Regions from separate parts of the Enterococcus faecalis genome, predicted to be linked through region 1. Evidence: predicted binding sites of a transcription regulator. Region 1 holds the regulator's gene; the other holds the start of a gene.
What was found. Region 1 encodes HrcA, which represses chaperone genes, less so after heat shock. Its sites were predicted from a motif close to TTAGCACTCNNNNNNNNNGAGTGCTAA; they were not measured.
Positions count from the first base shown of each region.

Region 2: the regulator HrcA is predicted to act here: its motif matches at 2,211-2,237, upstream of groES (co-chaperone GroES).

Region 1 covers NZ_CP118962.1:1,146,787-1,150,863, reverse strand. The annotation lists gene dnaK (molecular chaperone DnaK) at 1-956, opposite strand, end outside; gene grpE (nucleotide exchange factor GrpE) at 1,016-1,555, opposite strand; gene hrcA (heat-inducible transcriptional repressor HrcA) at 1,610-2,653, opposite strand; gene hemW (radical SAM family heme chaperone HemW) at 2,879-4,027, opposite strand.
Region 2 covers NZ_CP118962.1:2,218,908-2,222,984, forward strand. The annotation lists gene groL (chaperonin GroEL) at 208-1,833, opposite strand; gene groES (co-chaperone GroES) at 1,891-2,175, opposite strand; gene PYW42_RS10970 (hypothetical protein) at 2,408-2,584, shown strand; gene PYW42_RS10975 (CPBP family intramembrane glutamic endopeptidase) at 2,603-3,256, shown strand; gene PYW42_RS10980 (redox-sensing transcriptional repressor Rex) at 3,299-3,949, opposite strand.

The sequences.
Region 1 (4,077 bases):
GCTGGAATACGTGTTGAACCACCAACTAGGATAACTTCGTCGATTTCAGAAGGATTTAATCCAGCATCTTTCAAGGCTTGACGTACTGGTACTTTTGTACGTTCAACTAAATCACTTGTTAATTCATCAAATTTTGCACGAGTTAAGTTCATTTCTAAGTGCAATGGTCCTGCTTCGCCAGCAGTAATAAATGGCAAGCTGATTTGTGTGCTTGTTACACCTGATAAGTCTTTTTTCGCTTTTTCAGCAGCATCTTTCAAACGTTGTAATGCCATTTTATCGTTAGCTAAGTCAATGCCATTTTCTTTTTTAAATTCTGCAACCATGTAGTCAATGATTTTATTATCAAAGTCATCCCCACCTAGGTTGTTATCACCGGCTGTTGATAATACATCGAAAACGCCATCGCCTAATTCAAGGATTGACACGTCGAATGTACCACCACCAAGGTCAAAGACAAGAATTTTTTCATCTTTGTCTGTTTTATCTAAGCCATAAGCTAAAGCTGCTGCTGTTGGTTCGTTAACGATCCGTTCTACTTCTAAACCAGCAATTTTACCAGCATCTTTTGTTGCTTGACGTTGCGCATCGTTGAAATATGCAGGAACTGTAATAACTGCTTTTTCAACTTTTTCACCTAAATAGTCTTCAGCAAAACCTTTTAAATATTGTAAGATCATTGCAGAAACTTCTTGTGGTGTATATGATTTTCCTTCAACATCAACTTTGTAGCCAGCTTCACCCATGTGACGTTTAATAGATGAAATCGTGTTAGGATTTGTAACAGCTTGACGTTTTGCTACTTCGCCCACTTGAATTTCACCGTTTTTGAATGAAACGACCGAAGGAGTTGTGCGGTTACCTTCTGGGTTTGCAATAATTTTCGCTTCGCCGCCTTCTAGCACTGCGACAGCTGAGTTTGTTGTTCCTAAGTCAATACCAATAATTTTACTCATAGTGAATATCTCCAATCTGTATTAGTTTTCTATAATAATATATTTTTAATTAACGTTTGTTATTGTGCAACAATGACCATTGATGGTCGTAACACACGATCTTGTAATTTGTACCCTTTTTGTAGAACTTCAACAATGGTATCTGCTGGGGTTTCTTCAGAAGCAGGGACTGTTTGAACGGCTTGATGTAAATTTGGATCAAAGGTTTCACCCATTGCTGGGATTTCTTCAATTCCTTCTTCTTTTAAAGCCACAGTAATACTTTCTAGCACCATCGAAATACCTTTTTTCAAGCTTTCGCCTTGTTCATCTGATACTTCAATAGCCATTGCTCGTTCTAAATTATCAATAGATGGTAAAATCTTTTTACCTAAATCTTGTGAGCGGTAACGAACTAATAATTCTCGTTCGTTTTTATTTCGATTGCTCATATTAGCAATTTCGGCTCTTGCCCGCAAGAACTTGTCTTCCATTTCGGAAAGCTCTGCTTTAAGATTTTCAATCTCTGTTGCTTCAACTTCTACTTCAGAAACGCCAGCAGCATCAACAGCTTCCATTTCTTCTTGTAATTCTTCTTGCTTCTCTTCTTTTTTACTCACTTCAGCAACTTCCTTTCTCTTTATGCATCTACTTCTTATCCTAACAAGGTTTGCTTAATTACCTAAAAAACGGTAATAGTCACCTAGTTGTGAAGCTAGCTCATGTCGAAACGTGTCTACCAAACCGAATATTTTTGAATACGGCATACTGGTTGGTCCTAGCAGGGCAATTGTTCCTTTGCCATGTCCTGATACTTCATACGTAGCAGTGATCATGCTCATATCTTCTAAGAGATTGTTGCCAATTTCTGAGCCGATACGAAAAACAATTGGATTTTCTGTTGTTGCAGAACCATTTAATAAATGCGTCAGCTCATCAGAATTTTGCATAAAGGAATAGACAGATTTCAATTGTTCAATATCTTGTTTGATGCCAAAATCTAACAAATTCATGCGACCACCGACAAAGACTTTTTCTTCAAAGGCATGTCCTAACATCTCATCGAATAAGTTCATCATTCCTTCTGGCGTTTGGAAATAGCGATGTAAAATCATCGGAATCTCCGTCCGCAAACGATGATAAACGGTCAACAAAGGTTGTCCAACCAACTTATCATTGATGATTTGTGTCATTTTTTCAAGATCTTGGCTAGAAACAGCGGCAGGAATGGCAAATACTTGGTTTTCAACATTGCCTTTATCTGTCACTATAATAGCAAGGACTTGCCGATCATTCAAAGGAACCATTCGAAAGCCGGTTAATTTCCGTTCTTTCACTTCAGGTCCTAATGAAAAAGCAGTATAACTTGTCAATTCTGATAGAATTTCAGCTGATTGTCGAATAATATCATTAATCTCATGAAATTCTTTTCCAAAAGATTGACGGATTCTTCTAAGTTCGTTCTCTTCTACTTGTGTTGGTTGTAAAAGATGATCCACGTAGTAACGATAACCAGCCATTGAGGGGATTCGCCCTGAAGAAGAATGGGTCTTAGCTAATAAGCCGTATTCCTCTAATGCTTTCATATCATTACGAATTGTGGCAGAACTAGAGGCAATGCCATCCTCCATCAATTTCTTAGAACCGACAGGTAAGCCCGTGTTCGTGTAATTTTGGATGATAAGTCTCAAGATATTTTGTTGTCTTTCTGTAATCATCGTTATTACCACCCTTCATTAGCACTCTTAACATCTAAGTGCTAACTACATATACTAATATAACAAGTCCTTACCTTTTTGTCAAGGGAAATACGCAACTTTTTAGCACTCTTCATGAAAGAGTGCTAATCGCTGCAAACCACCTTCAAAAACCATCAATACCAACTTTTGTAATAAAAAAATCATCGAAATGCTTTGTCACACTTCGATGATTTTTTTATTTTTTTACTCTTTTTCACTTAACAAAAATGCTTCAAAAACATTATTCCCCACAAATAGCCCTTTTTTCGTTAAACGTAAGATATCTGCTTCTTCAATTAATAATTCTTCTTTGATTAAGCGTTGAATGACCTCTCCATAAATTGCTTCAATTGGTTCCTGAAATTTTTGTTGGAATTTTTGTTTAGAAATGCCTACTTTTTTACGTAAGCCTAAAAATAGCTCTTCTTCTATTTGATTTAGACGAGTTAATTCTTCAGTCTCCACAATTGGCAATTGATTTTCTCGCAAGGGTTTCAAATAATGTTGGATTGGACCGTGATTTTTGTAACGAGTTTGCCCAAGATAGCCGCTGGCACCTGCGCCAAATCCATAGTAGTGGTCATTATTCCAATAAGCCAGATTATGCTGGCTTTCTTTTCCTGTTAAAGCAAAATTACTGACTTCATATTGGTGACGTCCTTTTTTCTCCATTGCTTCAATCGTTTCGTCAAACATTTGTGCTTCGATTTCTTCTTCAGGCAGCTGTAACCGTCCTTGACGAACCCAGTTCATGAACATTGTTTTATTTTCAAGAATTAATGAATAAAGCGAATAGTGCGGCAAGTCCAATGCTAAGGCTCTTGTCAAAGTATCGCGAAAACTTTCCAATGTTTGTCCAGGTAAAGCATAGATTAAGTCAATACTGACATTGGTAAAATTTTCTTTCTCTAAAAATTTCATTGTTTCATAAACATCTGCGGCGGTGTGCTTGCGACCGATTTTTTTGAGCAAGCGATCATCAAATGTCTGAACGCCCATCGAAAGACGATTGACGCCATAGTTTTTCATGACTTGTAATTTTTCTTGGGTTAAATCACCAGGGTTTGCTTCCACCGTAAATTCATTTCGGTCATCAAACGTTAGCTGTTCGCGAACCCCTTTTAGTAGCACATCTAACTGTTTCGCTGATAATGAAGTTGGCGTGCCTCCGCCAATATAGATGGTTTTCATTTCTTGTTCTGGATACAATGCTTGCGTAAGTCGAATTTCTTTTAATAAACTCTGAATATATTCATCAACTGGTTGTCCTTCTAAAAAGACCTTGTTAAAATCGCAATAATAACAAATATGCTCACAAAATGGAATATGAATATAGGCCGACCGATCGAACATCGGCGTTGAAGTTGAAAGTTGGTTTGTTTTGGTCATTAGCTCGTTTTATC
Region 2 (4,077 bases), 1.1 Mb from region 1:
CAAAAAATGATTGTTATTACTAAATTTTATCGAATAAAAACAAGGCTGTCTAGCTAAAACGAAGCCTTTAAATTATCATCTTTTTTGTTAAATGAGTAAATATTTGAGAAAATACTATAAGCAAAGATATTATTTAGATTATTTATTCTTTATGTAAAAAAAGCTTACGATTTTTCAATCGTAAGCTTTTAGAATACTTTTTTATTTTTACATCATACCGCCCATGCCCATTGATGGATCCATCATAGGAGCTGGTGCAGCTGGTTCTGGTTTGTCTGCAACAACTGCTTCAGTTGTTAATAATAAAGCTGACACAGAAGCTGCATTTTGTAAGGCAGAACGAGTTACTTTTGTTGGGTCAACAATACCGGCTTCAACCATGTTTACCCATTCACCGTTAGCTGCATTGAATCCGATACCTAAGTCAACATTTTTTAGTTTGTCAACAATCACTGATCCTTCATAACCAGCATTTTCAGCGATTTGACGGATTGGTTCTTCTAATGCACGAACGACAATCTTGATCCCTGTTGCCACATCGCCTTCAGCTTCTAGCGCAGCGACTTTACCAATTACATTGACCAGTGCGGTACCACCACCAGAAACCATGCCTTCTTCTACAGCGGCACGTGTTGCGTTTAATGCATCTTCAATTCGTAATTTTAATTCTTTTAATTCTGTTTCAGTAGCAGCACCGACTTTAACGACAGCAACCCCGCCAGCTAATTTAGCTAAACGTTCTTGTAATTTTTCACGATCAAAATCAGACGTTGTTTCGCCGATTTGGTTTTTAATTAAATGAACGCGGGCATCAATGGCTTCTTTTGAACCAGCACCTTCAACAATTGTTGTGTTATCTTTGTCGACAACTACTTTGCTAGCATTTCCTAAGTTTTCAATAGTTGTGTCTTTTAATTCTAATCCTAAGTCGTCAGTGATTACTGTACCACCTGTTAAAATAGCAATATCTTCAAGCATCGCTTTGCGGCGGTCACCAAATCCTGGCGCTTTTACTGCGACAACATTAAATGTACCACGGATTTTGTTCAATACTAATGTTGGTAGAGCTTCCCCATCAACATCATCCGCAATGATCAATAGTGGACGGCTTTGTTGTAGAATTTGTTCTAATAAAGGTAAGATATCTTGAATATTTGAGATTTTTTTGTCGGTAATTAAGATATATGGATTTTCTAAAACAGCTTCCATTTTATCGTTGTCAGTAACCATGTATTGAGATAAATAACCGCGGTCGAATTGCATTCCTTCAACCACATCTAATTCTGTTTCAATCCCTTTTGATTCTTCAATGGTAATTACGCCGTCGTTACCAACTTTTTCCATTGCATCGGCAATTAATTGGCCGACTTTTTCAGAACCTGATGAAACAGCAGCGACTTGTGCAATCGCTTCTTTTGAATCAACTACAGATGAAATATTGTGTAATTCTTCTACTGCTGTTTTTGTTGCTAATTCAATCCCACGACGAATACCTAATGGGTTAGCTCCAGCAGTTACGTTTTTTAAGCCTTCACGAACAATGGCTTGTGTCAAAACAGTCGCTGTTGTTGTTCCGTCACCAGCAATATCATTCGTTTTAGAAGCAACTTCTGAAACTAATTTTGCGCCCATGTTTTCAAAATGATCTTCTAATTCAATTTCCTTAGCAATTGTTACTCCATCGTTAGTAATCAATGGTGAACCAAATGATTTTTCTAAAACAACGTTACGACCTTTAGGGCCTAATGTCACTTTCACTGTATCTGCTAATACATCTACTCCGCGTAGCATTGCTGCACGTGCATCTTCTGCAAATTTAATCTCTTTTGCCATGATTTCTTCACCTCATAATTTTTTTCTTCTATTATATTATTCTGTAAAAGTTGTTTATTATTCAACAGTGGCAATAATGTCTTTGGCTGATACAATTAAGTATTCTACGCCTTCGTATTTCACTTCTGTTCCTGAATATTTTTCAAACATTACTGTGTCACCAATTTTTACTTCCATCGGAACTTTTGTGCCATTTTCAAGCACACGACCTTCACCTACTGCGATAACTTCACCTGTTTGTGGTTTTTCTTTTGCAACGGATGCAAGAACAATTCCTCCAACAGTTTTTTCTTCTTCTTTCGCGACTCTAATTACGACGCGATCGCCTAATGGTTTTAACACAATAAATCCCTCCAAATAAAAAGTTTTCGCTTATTTTAGCACTCGATACATAAGAGTGCTAACTCACACTATTTATAATACTCATTTCACTCTAAAAATGCAAGTCTTTTCTCTCTTTTTCTTGTCAATTATAAGATACGCATTTTTTATTGAGTATTCTTTTTTCATGGAATGTTTTTCCAATCCTTTAATTCATGGTAAAATAAATTGACTACGATTGGAGGCGAATAAAATGAAACAACGTTTACTTACAGCACTAATAGCAACATTCGTTTATTTTGTGATAGCGAATTTAGGAAATCTTGTTTTCAGTGTCACAGAAGGAATTGTTTCGACACTTTGGGAATCTCTTTTCTTTTTCTTATTCGTTTTTCTTTTATTAGGATATCGCAATAATCGTAAAAAATAATTATAGAAAGGATTAACCATGACCTTAAGAAAATCAAGTTTATTTATTTTAGTCACATACATTATCGCTTTTTTCGGGCCGTTACTTTTTTCGGGTATTTCCCCCAATGCAGCGATTAATGTGACAACTGCTCTCTACATTATTGGCGCCCTTGTAATGATTGGCATCTTTTTAAAAACAACAGAACCTTCTCCTTTAGAGGAAACAGCAACCTTGAAATCACCTATTTTTATTTTTTTACTAGGTGTTAGTGGGATTTTCATTGCCATGCTGATTCAAGGGGTTACTTTTGCCATTGAAGTAGCCATCACAGGAGAACAAGCTACTTCTCAAAATACACAAGCTATTGTAGCGGTGATTTTGGCAAATCCTTTATTTATTTTGGCAACTACTATCGGTGGTCCGATTATGGAAGAATTCGTCTTTCGTTATGCATTTATCCATTTAATCCAGCCTTTTACAAATTTCTGGATTGCGGCTACTGTTAGTTCGGCGATTTTTTCACTCGCACATGCCGATGGTCACTTTTTTGTTTATTTCTTTATGGGATTTTTCTTTGCTCTTTTGTACAAGCAAACTGGAAAAATTTGGACCTCAATTATTGCCCATTGCGGCATGAATACGATTGTGATTATTGTTCAACTACTTTTGCATAATGGTGCAATTCAATAAGAAAAGGGCCTTCGTCTAAACGACTAGGCCCTTTTCTTTTGCTTATTCTTCTTCGTCAATCAATTCATTGTCATGATGTAAGAAATAAATTAATGTTTGTAATTCGTTGGTTAAGTCAACATTTTGAATTAATACTTCAGGTGGCGCTACTAAACGCGCAGCCGTAAAGTTTAGAATTCCTTTAACCCCTGCTTCGGCAAGTTTGTTCACAACTTCTTGCGCTTTGCGAGCTGGAATAGTTAAAATAGCTACTTCGATTTGTTGAACACGGATTTGTTCCATCATATCTTCCATTGGATAAACCGGAATACCGTCAACAATGCGTCCCACAATATCTTCATTCACATCAAATGCGCAACTTACACGAATACTGTTGCTTTGATGGAATTTGTACTTTAATAAAGCACTTCCTAAATTACCAACCCCGATTAATGCGACATTGGTTAACTCATCTTCATTCAATGTTTTTGCAAAAAAGTTCATTAAGTTTTCAACATCATAGCCGTACCCACGTTTACCTAATTCACCAAAATATGAAAAGTCACGACGAATAGTCGCACTGTCTACTTGTACCGCTTCACTTAATTCAGTTGATGAGACTTTATTTTTTCCTGTATCATGTAACATTCTTAAGTAGCGATAATATAAAGGAAGGCGTCGCGCCGTTGCTTTTGGAATAACTTGATCTTTCACAATTGGACCTCCAATACTTTCACTTAAATCTTATCCATTAACATAATAGCAGTTTTTCACAATAAAAAGCAATTCTATGGCTCAAAAATAGCATTTTTCTTCAAAAGTTTGTGATAAAAGGTATAAAC